2 regions of the Escherichia sp. B1147 genome follow, and region 1 is predicted to be linked to the other one. Evidence: predicted binding sites of a transcription regulator. Region 1 holds the regulator's gene; the other holds the start of a gene.

Evidence for each region. Region 1 encodes CRP, which controls carbon source genes, mostly activating them, when cyclic AMP is high. Its sites were predicted from a motif close to ATGTGANNNNNNTCACAT; they were not measured.
Region 2: ompW (outer membrane protein OmpW) is a predicted target of CRP. The motif match lies at 1,844-1,861, and genes of this name have one in related genera.

What each region holds. Positions count from the first base shown of each region.
Region 1 is NZ_LFHY01000008.1:11,914-19,962, reverse strand. It holds gene A9180_RS07445 (putative adenosine monophosphate-protein transferase Fic) at 1-200, shown strand, start outside; gene pabA (aminodeoxychorismate synthase component 2) at 232-795, shown strand; gene argD (bifunctional acetylornithine/succinyldiaminopimelate transaminase) at 881-2,101, shown strand; gene A9180_RS07430 (YccS/YhfK family putative transporter) at 2,195-4,285, opposite strand; gene crp (cAMP-activated global transcriptional regulator CRP) at 4,336-4,968, opposite strand; gene A9180_RS07415 (OsmC family protein) at 5,270-5,674, shown strand; gene A9180_RS07410 (phosphoribulokinase) at 5,729-6,598, opposite strand; gene A9180_RS07405 (YheU family protein) at 6,652-6,870, opposite strand; gene A9180_RS07400 (hydrolase) at 6,864-7,886, opposite strand; gene A9180_RS07395 (ABC transporter ATP-binding protein) at 7,886-8,049, opposite strand, start outside.
Region 2 is NZ_LFHY01000007.1:94-8,142, forward strand. It holds partial or broken gene A9180_RS06380 (IS3 family transposase) at 1-21, opposite strand, end outside; gene A9180_RS06385 (septation protein A) at 255-791, opposite strand; gene A9180_RS06390 (YciC family protein) at 821-1,564, opposite strand; partial or broken gene A9180_RS24710 (YkgJ family cysteine cluster protein) at 1,592-1,783, opposite strand; gene ompW (outer membrane protein OmpW) at 2,008-2,661, shown strand; gene trpA (tryptophan synthase subunit alpha) at 2,712-3,518, opposite strand; gene trpB (tryptophan synthase subunit beta) at 3,518-4,711, opposite strand; gene trpCF (bifunctional indole-3-glycerol-phosphate synthase TrpC/phosphoribosylanthranilate isomerase TrpF) at 4,723-6,084, opposite strand; gene trpD (bifunctional anthranilate synthase glutamate amidotransferase component TrpG/anthranilate phosphoribosyltransferase TrpD) at 6,085-7,680, opposite strand; gene trpE (anthranilate synthase component I) at 7,680-8,049, opposite strand, start outside.

The DNA of each region.
Region 1 (8,049 bases):
ATCCCTTCCGGGTGGGAAGTGGTCTGGCACAGCGGATCTTCTTCGAGCAACTGGCGATTCATGCCGGATATCAACTGAGCTGGCAGGGTATCGAAAAAGAGGCCTGGAATCAGGCAAATCAGAGTGGAGCAATGGGGGATCTCACCGCGCTGCAGACGATATTTAGCAAAGTGGTAAGCGAAGCCGGGGAATCTGAGTAAAATAGCGCGGTTCTTTCGTACCGGAGCCGCCATGATCCTGCTTATAGATAACTACGATTCTTTTACCTGGAACCTCTACCAGTACTTTTGTGAACTGGGGGTGGATGTGCTGGTTAAGCGCAACGATGCGTTGACGCTGGCGGATATCGACGCCCTTAAACCACAAAAAATTGTCATCTCACCCGGCCCCTGTACGCCAGATGAAGCCGGGATCTCCCTTGACGTTATTCGCCACTATGCTGGGCGCTTGCCGATTCTTGGCGTCTGCCTCGGTCATCAGGCAATGGCGCAGGCATTTGGCGGTAAAGTTGTGCGCGCCGCAAAGGTTATGCACGGCAAAACCTCGCCGATTACACATAACGGTGAGGGCGTATTTCGGGGGCTGGCAAATCCACTTACCGTGACACGCTACCATTCGCTGGTGGTGGAACCTGACTCATTACCAGCGTGCTTTGAAGTGACGGCCTGGAGCGAAACCCGCGAGATTATGGGGATTCGCCATCGCCAGTGGGATCTGGAAGGTGTGCAGTTCCATCCAGAAAGTATTCTTAGCGAACAAGGACATCAACTGCTGGCTAATTTCCTGCATCGCTGATTTCTGATTGCTATTAAGTGATTTTTTATGCATATTTTGTGATTATAATTTCACATTTATTTATGCGTAACAGGGTGATCATGAGATGGCAATTGAACAAACAGCAATTACACGCGCGACTTTCGATGAAGTGATCCTGCCGATTTATGCACCGGCAGAGTTCATTCCGGTAAAAGGTCAGGGCAGCCGAATCTGGGATCAGCAAGGCAAGGAGTATGTCGATTTCGCGGGTGGCATTGCAGTTACGGCGTTGGGCCATTGCCATCCTGCGCTGGTGAACGCGTTAAAAACCCAGGGCGAAACTCTGTGGCATATCAGTAACGTTTTCACCAATGAACCGGCGCTGCGTCTTGGGCGCAAACTGATTGAGGCGACGTTTGCCGAACGCGTGGTGTTTATGAACTCCGGCACGGAAGCTAACGAAACCGCCTTTAAACTGGCACGCCATTACGCCTGTGTGCGTCATAGCCCGTTCAAAACCAAAATTATTGCCTTCCATAACGCTTTTCATGGTCGCTCGCTGTTTACCGTTTCGGTGGGTGGGCAGCCAAAATATTCCGACGGCTTTGGGCCGAAACCGGCAGACATCATTCACGTTCCCTTTAACGATCTCCACGCAGTGAAAGCGGTGATGGATGATCACACCTGTGCGGTGGTGGTTGAGCCGATCCAGGGCGAGGGCGGCGTGACGGCTGCGACGCCAGAGTTTTTGCAGGGCTTGCGCGAGCTGTGCGATCAACATCAGGCATTATTGGTGTTTGATGAAGTGCAGTGCGGGATGGGGCGGACAGGCGATTTGTTTGCTTACATGCACTACGGTGTGACGCCGGATATTCTGACCTCTGCGAAAGCGTTAGGCGGCGGCTTCCCGATTAGCGCCATGCTGACCACGGCGGAAATTGCTTCTGCGTTTCATCCTGGTTCTCACGGTTCCACCTACGGCGGTAATCCTCTGGCCTGTGCAGTAGCGGGCGCGGCGTTTGATATCATCAATACCCCTGAAGTGCTGGAAGGCATTCACGCGAAACGCCAGCGTTTTGTTGACCATTTGCAGAAGGTAGATCAGCAGTTTGATGTGTTTAGCGATATTCGCGGTATGGGGTTGTTGATTGGCGCAGAGCTTAAGCCGCAGTACAAAGGTCGGGCGCGTGATTTCCTGTATTCGGGCGCAGAGGCTGGCGTAATGGTGCTGAATGCCGGACCGGATGTGATGCGTTTTGCACCGTCGCTGGTGGTGGAAGATGCGGATATTGATGAAGGGATGCAACGTTTTGCCAACGCGGTGGCGAAGGTGGTTGGGGCGTAAATAAGACGCGGTAAGCGTCGCATCAGGCAAAGGGTGTCGGATGCGGCGTGAACGCCTTATCCGACCTACGGTTTGCTTCTGGCAATGATGATATTACGCCTTCGAATCCCGTAACTTCCGATTCAACCAAATCCCGTGATGCGGTCGCTGCCGCCAGGCCATCGCTGAAATGGTGTGCATCGTATTCAGATGGCCAATAACCCGTTGTAAATGCTGTTCCAGGGTACCAGCCGCGCCTTCGTGCGGCAGCATCTCTGGCGAGTCTATGATATTGGCGTCACCAGAACTACCCGGTTCGTCATACTCCAGCCGCTGCTGACAGCGTTGAATAGCGATTTCACAAGACTGCAAATACTCCTGCGCCAGCTCCGGCGGCAATGCCCGGTGCTCCCGCGCCAGCGTGGTCATGGCATTAATATGTTCAACAATAAACTGACTGTGCGTTACCCACAGTTTCATGTCTGCCAGATAATGGCTATTAAACGCCGGTTCCTGCATCGCCTGATTTAATGAGTTATACAGAGTGTTATGTGCCTGATTTACCCGCATTCGCTGCCAGGCCAGTGGCGTAGGTTGTGGATCTTTACTCAGGATCAGACGAATCGCTTCCTGGTAGGTTTCTAAGGCGTCATGGGCGTTTTTACGCAATAAACCACTCTGCCACTGCGGCCACAGCCATACCGTGCCGCCGAAGGCAATCAAACAACCAATAATGGTATCGATAAGACGGGGAATGATGTATTGCTCGCCGTTTAGCCACAACAGTTGCAGGGTATACACCGCGGTAATGGTAAAGCCGACTGTCGCCCAGCCGTAGTTTTTGCGCAATATCAGATAGCTGGCGAGCGTGGTAAACAGCATCAACGTCAGGGTGTAACCTTCGGGAATTTTAAAGTGCAGCGCCACGCCCGCAATGATTAACCCGACCACGGTCCCCACGGAGCGATTCACAATCCTCAGACGGGTCGCGCCGTAACCATTCTGTGTCACCAGCAACACCGTCATCAGGATCCAATACGACTTCGGCAGATGCAGCGCGGTCCCCATCAAACTGGCAACGCTTAACATCACGCTCAGTCGTCCGGCATTACGTAGTGCTGGCGATTTCAGGGAAAGATAACTTTTTAGCGCCGGAAGTAACGGCATTCGTCGCTGTTTATCCGCCAGCAGATCGCGGGCATAAAGCGGTTTCTGGGTACGCAGCACTCGAGCGATGCGGCTGAAGTGCCAGTAGCAGAATTGCCCCACAGGGTTATCCGGATGCTGGCGGGCGATTTTCTCCAGTGCGCCAATTTGCTTTTCCATCGTAAAACGCGTCGGCAGGCGATGGTAAAGAATGTCATCAGCCAGCACGCGCAGGCGAGCGGCGACGGTTTGCGCATTCCAGCGGATAACTTCTTCTGCATGGCTACGCTCGACCAGCTTTTGCACCTCTTCAGGTTGATGCAAACTGACCGAAATATGTTCCTGTAAATCCAGTGCTTCCTGAAAAATGCGCAACATCCGCTTGTAATCGGTATTATTTTGCGCGGAAAGCATGTGCATTTGCTGATAGCACTGGGTAATCAAATCGACCGCTTTTTGCTGGCGTACCAGCAGTGGCGGGAGTGCTTTTTCAGGATCGGTATGCTGAGTGAGCAGACTGTATTTGATTTCACAGTAATCAGCCAGTTCACGGTAGAGCAGACTAAGTGACTCGCGTAGGGGCTGTTCGCGCCAGAGCCAGAACCAGAACCAGTTAAACAGTCCGTACCAGAGCGTGCCTAACGCGTAGATGAGCAACGGTTCCCAGACCGGCATATATCCCGCCAGACTGAGTGTAAAAATGGCGGCGAGTAACGATGCGGGAAGCAATTTTGCGTGCAATGGCCCAAGCTCGGCAGTGACGCCAAGTACCAGCGTTAACCCGGTCAGCAAAAAGGGCAGGGGGATATCTTTTTCCAACAGCAGCTGTGTCAGTAAGCTACAGGTAGCAAACAGCGACGCGCCAATAATCAGGCGTTTGAAAAAACGTTTATGGGGGGTATCAAGCCCCGCAATGTTGCAACAGGCAGGGACGAGTGAAAACAGCAGGCCGAGTCTTAATTCGCCAAACAACAGACCAACGGCCACGGGCAAACATAGCACCAGAGTTTGTCGTAGTGCATAGTTGATATCAGGATGATAAATCAGTCTGCGCCACATCGGTTTAAACAAAATGGCGCGCTACCAGGTAACGCGCCACTCCGACGGGATTAACGAGTGCCGTAAACGACGATGGTTTTACCGTGTGCGGAGATCAGGTTCTGATCTTCCAGCATCTTCAGAATGCGCCCTACGGTTTCACGAGAACAGCCGACAATTTGACCAATTTCCTGACGGGTAATTTTAATTTGCATACCGTCCGGGTGAGTCATTGCATCGGGTTGTTTCGCCAGATTCAGCAGCGTCTGCGCGATGCGACCTGTAACGTCGAGGAACGCAAGGTTTCCGACTTTCTCTGAAGTGACTTGCAGACGACGCGCCATTTGCGCGGAGAGACGCATCAGAATATCCGGGTTCACCTGAATTAATTGACGAAATTTTTTGTAGGAAATTTCAGCTACTTCACAGGCGGTTTTTGCACGTACCCATGCGCTACGTTCCTGGCCTTCTTCAAACAGGCCCAATTCGCCAATAAAATCACCCTGATTCAGATAGGAGAGGATCATTTCTTTACCCTCCTCGTCTTTGATCAGCACTGCCACAGAGCCTTTAACGATGTAGTACAGCGTTTCCGCTTTTTCACCCTGGTGAATAAGCGTGCTCTTGGATGGGTACTTATGAATGTGGCAATGAGACAAGAACCATTCGAGAGTCGGGTCTGTTTGCGGTTTGCCAAGCACCATGCGCGGTTATCCTCTGTTATAAGCTTTCTCCAGAGCCAGAAAACGCCGCTGTCTCTGGATTGCCGAAATGTGCTTCCCGCTACCTGGGAAGGGGCTATCAACTGAACTGCACGGTAATGTGACGTCCTTTACATACATGCAGTACATCAATGTATTACTGTAGCATCCCGACTGTTTTAGCATAGCTTTCGCTTTGTGTCTCCTGGTGTCTCGCTTCAGCATGACCCAGGTCGCCTTCCGTTGCGCGATTTGGTCAGTACGCGTACTCTGTCAGGAAAACTGACGCAATGGAGTTTCGATTATGCAAGCGCGTGTAAAGTGGGTTGAAGGGTTAACTTTTCTGGGCGAATCCGCCTCTGGTCACCAGATTTTAATGGATGGTAACTCTGGCGATAAAGCGCCAAGCCCGATGGAAATGGTGCTGATGGCGGCGGGTGGCTGTAGCGCCATTGATGTGGTTTCTATCCTGCAGAAGGGGCGTCAGGATGTGGTCGATTGTGAAGTAAAACTGACCTCTGAACGCCGCGAAGAGGCACCGCGCCTGTTTACCCATATCAATTTGCATTTTATCGTCACCGGTCGCGACTTGAAGGATGCAGCGGTTGCGCGTGCGGTGGATCTCTCTGCTGAGAAATATTGTTCAGTGGCGCTGATGCTGGAAAAAGCGGTGAATATTACCCACTCTTATGAAGTGGTTGCTGCGTGATTTAACTACCCCGTTGTGATGCCGGATAGTATTTTATCCGGCTTATTGGTGAAGTTACTCGATTTTCTTCCCTTCCATCAGTCGTTGCACCAGCGGCAGCATAATTAACTCCATTGCCAGACCCATTTTGCCTCCCGGCACCACTAATGTATTGATGTGGGAAATGAACGAACCTTGCAACATCGCCAGCAGCCAGGGGAAATCGATCCCCTCCAGATTACGAAAATGAATCACCACAAAGCTTTCATCCAGCGATGGAATGCCTTTTGCGGCGAAGGGGTTTGAAGTGTCGACGGTGGGGACGCGCTGGAAGTTAAGATGGGTGCGGGAAAACTGCGGCGTGATGTAGTTGATATAGTCTTCCATTGAACGTACAACCGAGTCCATCACCGCTTCTCGTGAGTGTCCGCGCTCGCCGGTGTCACGGATAAGCTTTTGAATCCACTCCAGGTTAACGATAGGCACTACGCCTACCAGTAAATCCACATGCTGCGCGACGTTATGTTGTGGTGTGACCACGCCGCCGTGCAAACCTTCATAAAACAGCACATCGGTGGGTTCCGGTAGCGCCTGCCACGGGGTGAATGTGCCTGGCACCTGATTCCACGGTACGGCTTCGTCGTAGGTATGCAGGTATTTGCGTGATTTCCCTTTGCCGCTCTGGCCGTATTCAATAAAGGTTTGTTCCAGCAGGCCGAAGTCGTTGGCTTCGGGGCCGAAGTAGCTGATATGCCGCCCGGCATCGCGCGCCTTGCGGATCGCCATATCCATTTCCGGGCGGGTGTAGCGGTGAAAACTGTCGCCTTCCACCTCGGCTGCTTGCAGATTTAACTGCGCGAATATTTTACGAAACGCGAGGCTGGTGGTGGTGGTCCCCGCGCCGCTGGACCCTGTTACCGCAATGACCGGATGTTTGGCAGACATAGTAACTCCATGACCTGGTTATCATTATTATTTCGTCCGCCGACGGTTGCAGGTTATTCGCGAAACTGACTGCGCGGCATGATATTGACCGTTTCGTGCAGTTCCGACCAGACCAGTACCGCTTCTCCGCACTGTAGCTGGCGTTTGACGTCGGCGACTTTCTGTTCAAGCGTACGCTCTTGTTCACCATAATCGGTGCCTTCACGTAACACAAAGCTTTCAATTAAATTTTCCAGCGTTTCAGGGGAGATGTCTTGCCAGGGAATCAACATGATTTCGTCTCCAGATACGTTGTTAACCAGTCAGGAATGCGTGACTCCAGCCACATTTGTGGGTGAAATAATGTACCGCCAATAAAACCAACATGACCGCCATGTTCAGTCAGTTGATACTCTACTTGCGGAGGAAGATTTTCTGGTTTCGGGATCACCTGATGATCCATAAACGGATCGTCTTTGGCGTGAATAATCAGCGTCGGTTTGACGATCCGATTGAGCAGCGGCATGGCGCTACACTGACGATAATAGTCGATAGCATCGGCGTAGCCGTGAATTTTGGCGGTGATTAGATCGTCAAATTCGCGGATGCGGCGCACCGATTTCAACTGAGCGAGATCTATTGGCAGTGTTCCGGGGTACGCCTTCAGTTTACGCGCAGCATTGGCTTTTAACAGATTCACCAGGTAACGCTGATAAACGCGGGAAAAGCCCTTTTCCATATGGTAACTACAGGCTTCCAGCACAAACGGCGCGGAGACAATCACCGCCGCATCAATCGGGACATTATTACCTTCTTTGGCCAGCAGGCATGCCAGCATATTGCCGCCGAGAGAATAGCCGACGGCAGCCGTTGGCGCATGGCCAAACTCACGTTGCAGCCAGCGTAAAAACCAACTGGCGTCTTCGGTTTCGCCCGAATGGTAAATGCGGTGCATGCGGTTAGGTTCACCGCTGCATCCGCGAAAATGCATCACCACACCCAGCCAGCCGCGTTTTTTAGCCGCATCAACCAGGCCGTGGGCATAAGGGCTATTCAGACTGCCCTCCAGACCATGAAACACCACCAGACGCGGTTTATGCTGCGCCTGTGTGGGATCTTCACTCCACGCGAGATCGACAAAGTCGCTGTCGGGCAACTCCAGCCGCTGCCAGTGCGGAGTGAATTTCACCTGACGACGAAACAGACGCGGCAGCATGGTTTGTAGATGGCAATTGCTGAAACCGCGCATAGGGGTGAATTCAGCACTGCTGCTGAATTCATTGACATCGGTCGTCGTTATCTGCGCCATCAGTTGCTTTGGCCTTCCAGCAGCATCTGTTCCAGTTGCTCCTGGGCTTCCAGCCATGCCATTTCGCACTCTTCCAGGCCGGATTTCGCGCTCGCTTGTTGTTGCAGGCAGGCGGTCAGTTCCGCTTTACGGCTCTGGTCGTACAGTTCGCTGTCACCCAGCT
Region 2 (8,049 bases), on a different contig from region 1:
GCGTCTGTTACGTCCGGTCATAATGTCACCTGTTTTGACTATGAGGTGATGATATCACCTCTATTCAGGTGGCCAAATTCACTATGCCACTACAATGATGGAAGTCAGCGAGGCGGTAAAGCGGAGCTACGCATAACGCATCTTAAAAAAAGCACGCTTCGTACAAAGTGTACATTAAAGCGTGCTTTTAATCATAATTACACATTTAAATGTAATCTAATTGTTTGATTCGTATTTGTATTTTATGTGATTTATTACTTATCTTCCTGCGGCATATGGCGGTAGATATAAATACCGCTTAACAGTGTGAAGATTAAGGTGAGGGCGGTCAGACCGAACACTTTGAAGTTGACCCAAATGTTTTGTGGTAGCCAGAATGCGATGTAGATATTCGCCAGGCCGCAAAGAATAAAGAAGACTGCCCAGGCCAGATTCAGTTTCGACCACACTGGCTGCGGTAGAGTGAGTTCTTTACCCAGCATCCGTTGAATCAGTGGCTTTTTCATTACCCATTGGCTAACCAACAAAGCACCGGCAAACAGAGCGTAAATGACAGTGACCTTCCATTTAATAAACTCATCATTGTGGAAGAACAGCGTCAGACCACCGAAAACGACCACCAGAACAAAGGTGATCAGGGCCATCTTCTCAACTTTCCGGAAGCGAACCCAGCTATAAATAAGCACAATCGCCGTGGCGACGATGAGCGCCGCAGTTGCCGCATAGATGTCATAAATTTTGTAGAACGCGAAGAAAACAACCAGCGGTAAAAAATCAAGAAACTGCTTCATTTTACGATTCCGTAATCAAATACTTCAGGTTATTGGCGAATCAACATGTACAGGCGGAACAGATAGATAAGCAATACGGCTGAAATCAGGTTGCTTAAGGTGTTCGCCAGTACGGCGCCAATTTCCGGGGTTAATGCGGCAAACGAAGAGGCAAACAGCAGCAACAGTGTTTTTGCCAGTAACCAGCTTAGTACTGCAGGTGCCACCAAACGCATATTCGCCCATGTCAGCCGCATACTGCTGCGCATAGAGGCGAAAACGCCCAATTTATCCTGCACCAACATCACCGGCGCCAGTGCCAGTAAAATGGCCATTAAAATTCCCGGAACGACCACCAGCATGATGCCAATCTGTACTAAAAGGGTAGTCAGAAAAATCAGAATAAATAACTTTGGCAATATCGGCGCACTGGCACCAATAGCTCGTAGCGCACTAACTCTCTGACCTGCAGACACCAGTTGGATAATTAATATTACGCCTCCGGCGAGAATGGCGTTACCGATTAATCCTGAAAAAGTGGACGCAGCGGAAGCTCGCAGCAAAATTTGTTGCTGTTCCGGGGACATATTTTGTACCAGATCGAACAACCCACCGCTGCCACTAACGGTCGCGCCGTCATTGAGCTGCGCAAGCTGTGCGTCACTGGGTGAGAAAACATGTCCTAACACCACTGTGATAAATGCACAAAGCAACGATACCAACAGAATGGTCATAAATTGATTACGGAAGAAATTTCCGGTGTCACGGTATACGGACTGCGCCGTGATAGACATGCACTCTCCTTGAGTTTTATGCAGGTGTTAATTAGCAGGCAATTGTACCCTGGTTATCCCTTCAGTGGCAGCATCACGACTTGTATGGAAAAGCATATCTTTGTAAAGCGCAGGTAATCCACAGCGGGCTTGGGCGCGATCACAGGATTTATTGCTTTCTCCAGACACGACAAATTCCTGGCAAGCAGAAGGGCTGTTTGCATAAATACCGCAACTTACCGCCTGCTTAAAAGGCCAATAAGCTAGCAAAAGAATATCTTCGGAGATGAAAAGCATTCAAATTGATTTGAATCACATTAACTAGGATATGCGATGCAACTTCTAAATTAATCCAGATCAATAAATGGTCATTTAGCGAATGGAGTGTGATCTGTGTAGGATCATTTGTTACTCCAATGTAGGTATATTCGTCACGTTTTTATAACCATAACGACGGAGCGAACATGAAAAAATTAACAGTGGCGGCATTGGCAGTCAGTACACTTCTCTCTGGTAGCGTCTATGCTCACGAAGCAGGCGAGTTTTTCATTCGTGCAGGTTCGGCAACGGTGCGTCCAACGGAAGGCGCGGATGGAACTCTGGGAAGTCTGGGTGGCTTTAGCGTGACCAATAACACCCAACTGGGGCTGACCTTCACTTATATGGCGACCGATAACATCGGCGTGGAATTGCTGGCGGCATCGCCGTTTCGTCATAAGGTTGGCACCGCCACAACCGGGGATATTGCGACAGTCCACCATTTACCGCCAACACTGATGGCACAATGGTATTTTGGTGATTCCGGCAGTAAATTCCGTCCTTACATTGGTGCGGGTATTAACTACACCACCTTTTTTAATAATGACTTCAATGACACCGGTGAAGGTCTTGGTTTATCCGACCTTAGTCTGAAGGATTCATGGGGCGTGGCGGGACAAGTAGGTCTGGATTATCTCATCAACCGTGACTGGTTACTTAATATGTCGGTCTGGTACATGGATATCGACACTGAGGTGAAATATAAATCCAATGGCGCAGTGCTGCCTGCAGGACGTTATTCTGACAACGTACGCCTCGACCCGTGGGTATTTATGTTCTCTGCGGGCTACCGCTTCTAATTTTTTACCATCAATGAACCGCCAGATGTTTTCTGGCGGTTTGTCCCAAATTAACTGCGTGTAGCTGCTTTCATCGGACGGACAAAATCTTTCAGTGCTTCCAGCATTTTTTCTGGCTGACTAATATGTTGCTCGATGATTTTAACAATCGCAGAACCCGAAATCGCGCCTGCGGCCCCTGCATCAATCGCTGCTTTTACCTGTTCCGGTGCTGAAATACCAAAGCCCTGCAATGGCGGCGCAGCATTGTACTCTTTCAGCTTTGTGACCAGATGATTGAGGGGTAACGCTGCGCGGTTTTCCGCTCCGGTCACGCCCGCTCGCGACAGTAAATAGGTGTAACCACGACCGAAAGACGCAATCTGGCGCAGCAAATCATCATCAGCATTCGGCGGGCAGATGAAGATAGGTGCGACGTTATGCCGCAACGCCGCCTGGCGGAAAGGCGCGGACTCTTCCACCGGCACGTCGGCAACCAGCACTGAATCGACGCCGACTTTTTCACATAGTGCGTAAAACTCATCAATGCCTTTGTTAAACACCAGGTTGACGTACATCAGCAGGCCGATGGGAATGGTCGGATGCTTTTGACGAATCAGTGCCAGCATTTCAAAACATTGTGCCGGGGTCACACCTGCGGCAAAAGCCCGCAGTGTAGCGTTTTGAATGGTCGGGCCATCGGCCAGCGGGTCAGAGAAGGGGATGCCTAACTCCAGCGCGTCGGCACCGGCTTCAATCAATGCGTCGATAATTTTCAGCGACTGCTCTACGCCCGGATCACCGAGGGTGACGAAAGGAACAAATGCGCCTTCTTTGCGCTCCTTCAACTGGGCAAACAGAGTTTCATAGCGTTCCATCAGATTTCCCCTCGAGCTTTCAAAATATCGTGAACGGTGAAGATGTCTTTATCGCCGCGACCGGAAAGGTTAACGACCAGCAGCTGCTCTTTTTCCGGGTCTTCGCGCATCATTTTTAGTGCGTGGGCCAGCGCGTGGGAGGATTCCAGCGCCGGGATAATCCCTTCGTGCAGGCAGAGCGTTTTAAAGGCTTCCAGTGCTTCATCATCGGTAATCGACACGTAATCAGCACGACCGATGCTGTTGAGATACGCATGTTGTGGGCCAACGGACGGGAAATCCAGCCCGGCGGAGATGGAGTAAGACTCTTCAATCTGCCCGTCTTCGGTCTGCATCATCGGCGCTTTCATGCCAAAATAGATGCCTACGCGACCATGTTTTAACGGTGCGCCGTGCTCGCCAGTTTCGATGCCGTGGCCGCCAGGCTCCACGCCAATCAGGCCGACATTAGTTTCGTTGATGAAATCAGCAAACATACCGATGGCATTCGAACCACCGCCAATACAGGCGATAACGGCATCAGGAAGGCGACCTTCTCTTTCCAGAATCTGCGCTTTCGTTTCTTCGCCAATCATCCGCTGGAACTCACGGACAATGGTCGGGTAAGGATGTGGACCGGCTGCGGTACCCAGCATGTAGTGCGCGGTTTCATAACTGCCGGACCAGTCGCGCAGCGCCTCGTTACAGGCATCTTTCAGCGTTGCGGAACCGCTATGTACGGGGATTACTTCCGCACCCATTAAGCGCATCCGGAAAACGTTGGGCGACTGACGCTCAACATCTTTGGCGCCCATATAAATTCGACATTTCAGGCCGAGCAGGGCGCTGGCAAGTGCCGATGCTACACCATGCTGACCGGCACCGGTTTCGGCGATGATTTCGGTTTTACCCATCCGCTTCGCCAGCAATGCCTGCCCCAGCACCTGGTTAGTTTTATGCGCGCCGCCGTGCAGTAAATCTTCGCGCTTCAGGTACAGCGTGGTGTTCGTACCAGCTGTAATGTTCTGGCATTTGGTCAGCGCGGTTGGACGTCCGGCATAGTTTTTCAAAAGGTCGTTGAACTGGGCCTGAAATTCAGGATCTTTTTGCGCGCTGACGAAAGCTTCTTCCAGCTGGCGCAGGGCAGGCATCAGGATTTGTGGCACGTACATGCCGCCAAACTCACCAAAATACGGGTTAAGTAATGTTGTCATTGTTCCTTTCCTTAATATGCGCGCAGCGTCTGGAAAACCGAGGCCAAAAGATGTGCATCTTTAATGCCCGGTTGTGACTCTACAGCAGAATTAAAATCAAGCCCGGCGCAGCCGGTTTGTGCCGCTTCCACGCAGTTATCTGCGCCTAAGCCACCCGCCAGCAGCACGTTGCCAAGCGATTGACCGTTTAACAGTGACCAGTCGAAACGTTGCCCGCTCCCGCCCAGGCCGTTGTCGAATACATATTTATCGACGTGCTGAAAATCGCGCGCGGGAAGCGTTTCACCGACGCTCAATGCTTTCCAGATGGCAATGTTTTCAGGCAGCGCGTCACGCAGTTCGTCGATATATTTCTGGTCCTCACTGCCATGCAGTTGTACTGCTGCCAGTGCCAGGGTCTTCGCTTTATCAACGACCTCACTGATATCGTGATTACGGAACACGCCGACATATTGCAACGGTGCCGCAGCTATCACTGCCTGCGCCTGTTCAACGCTGACGCAGCGAGGTGACGTTGTAACGAATATCAATCCACCGTAAATAGCGCCCGCGTCATAAGCGGCTCTGGCATCCTGTGGGCGAGTCAGGCCACACACTTTATTCTCACCCAGTAACACTCGACGCACGGCGGCGTTCAAATCATCATGGGCCATTAGCGCCGAACCAATCAGAAAGCCGTTAGCGAAGTGGCTTAACTCGCGCACCTGAGCATAAGTATTGATGCCGGATTCGCTGATTACCGTCACGTTGTGCCCTAGTTTCGGCGCAAGCTCGCGCGTGCGGTTGAGATCAATCGACAAATCACGCAGATCGCGGTTGTTGATGCCGACAACTTTTGCCCCCAGGGCGATGGCACGTTCCAGCTCCTCGTCATTACTGACTTCGGTCAGCACGCCCATCTCCAGACTGTGGGCGACGGCAGCAAGCTGGCGATATTGTTCGTCTTCCAGTACTGAAAGCATTAATAAGCAGGCATCGGCCTGGTAATAGCGCGCCAGATAGATCTGGTAAGGGTCGATAATAAAGTCTTTACATAAAATTGGCTGGGGCGCGATTTGGCTGACGATAGGGAGGAAATCAAAGCTCCCCTGGAAATATTTCTCATCGGTCAGCACCGAAATGGCCGAAGCGTAATGTTTATAAATCGAGGCAATGCGTGCCGGATCGAAATCATTACGGATCACACCTTTCGATGGTGATGCTTTTTTGCACTCGAGAATAAACGCGGTGCGTGCACCCTGTAGCGCATCATAAAAATGTCGCGTGCTCGGCTGAACCTCATTCTGAAAACTGGCTAGCGGTTGCTGCTGTTTGCGGGCTTCTACCCAAATCGCCTTGTCTGCGACGATTTTCGCTAAAACGGTTTGCATCATTTACCCTCGTGCCGCCAGTGCGGTGACTCTGTCGTAAGCGGAACCACTGCGCAGCACCTCAAGAACGGTTTGTGCATTGGCTTGCAGATCTTCATGGCCGTGCAGGCGCATTAACATGGCGACATTCGCCGCGACGGCTGCTTCATGGGCGGCGTCGCCTTTACCTTGTAACAAGCGTGTTAAAATGTCACGATTTTCTTCCGGTGTTCCGCCAGCGAGTTGCTCCTGGTGGTAAGGCGTCAGGCCAAAATCTTCCGCGGTCAGTTGATAGCTTTTAATTTCGCCATCATGAAGCTCTGCAACGATTGTCGGCGCGTGTAAGGAAACTTCGTCCATTCCGCCACTGTGCACCACTGCTGCGCGTTGATACCCCAGCACACGCAGGGTTTCAGCAATCGGCAGCACCAGTTCCGGGCTGTAGACACCAATTAATGCCAGCGGCGGATGTGCCGGGTTAATCAATGGCCCCAGCACATTGAACAGGGTGCGGGTTTTCAGTTGCTGGCGAACTGGCATTGCGTGGCGAAATCCGGTGTGATATTTCGGCGCAAAGAGAAAGCAGACGCCTAACTCGTCCAGTGCCTGGCGTGATTTATCTGCATTCATATCCAGGTTAATACCGAATGCCGCCAGCAGATCCGACGAACCAGATTTACTGGAGACGCTGCGGTTGCCGTGTTTCGCCACTTTCAGTCCACATGCCGCAGCGACAAAAGCACTGGCAGTAGAAATGTTGATACTGTTGCTGCCGTCACCGCCAGTACCGACGATATCGGCAAACAGATAATCCGGGCGCGGGAACGGCGCGGCGTTTTCCAGTAGCGCCGTTGCTGCTCCGGCGATTTCGTTCGGGTGCTCGCCGCGAATTTTCATGCTCACCAGCGCCGCCGCCAGTTGTTCCGGCTTCAGCTCGCCACGCACCACTGCTGAAAATAGCTGGTGGCTTTCCTGCTGGCTAAGGGTCTGCGCCTGATACAGTTTTTCCAGAATCGGTTGCAGCGTGTTGGTGGGCTCCAGCTTCTGTTGCGCCCAGGCCAGCGTTTGTTCCAGCAGGCGAGCGCCCTGAGTGGTGAGAATGGATTCCGGATGGAACTGGAATCCACAAACGCGATCTGCATCGTGACGCACCGCCATCACCATGCCATTAAAATGGGCGTTAATGGTTAAACCGGCCGGAATGTTACTGCCAACCAGCGAGTGATAACGCGCCACTGGCAGTGGGTTTGTCAATCCAGCAAACATCGCCTGACCGTCATGTTCAATGCTGGAGGCTTTGCCATGAAGAATTTCGCCCGCCTGACCGACATAACCACCGTAGGCTTCGACAATCGCCTGATGACCGAGGCAAATGCCAATAATTGGCAGCTTGCCGCGCAGGCGGGTGAGGAGTTCCGGCATACAACCGGCTTCGCTCGGCACGCCGGGGCCAGGGGAAAGCATCAGCACCGGATTGCTCATGGTCGCCAGACGTTCAATTAAGGTTTGCGCCGGAATATGGTTGCGGTAAATCACCACGTTATGACCATTGCTGCGCAACTGATCTGCCAGGTTGTAAGTAAAAGAGTCAATATTATCGAGCAGCAGAATGTCAGCCATCAGAAAGTCTCCTGTGCATGATGCGCGGTGGCGATAGCGCGCAGAACAGCGCGGGCTTTATTACGGGTTTCGTCGGCTTCCGACTGCGGAACAGAATCAAGGACAACACCAGCACCGGCTTGCACGGTGGCGACGCCGTTCTCCACCAGCGCCGAGCGAATCACAATGCAGGTGTCGAGATCGCCGTGCGCGGTGAAATAACCTACTGCGCCGCCGTAGCTGCCGCGTCGACGACCTTCCGCCTCGGCAATTAACTGCATGGCGCGCACTTTCGGCGCACCGCTTAACGTCCCCATATTCATACAGGCGCGGTAAGCGTGCAGGGCGTCAAGATCGTGGCGCAGCTCGCCGACCACGCGGGAGACGAGG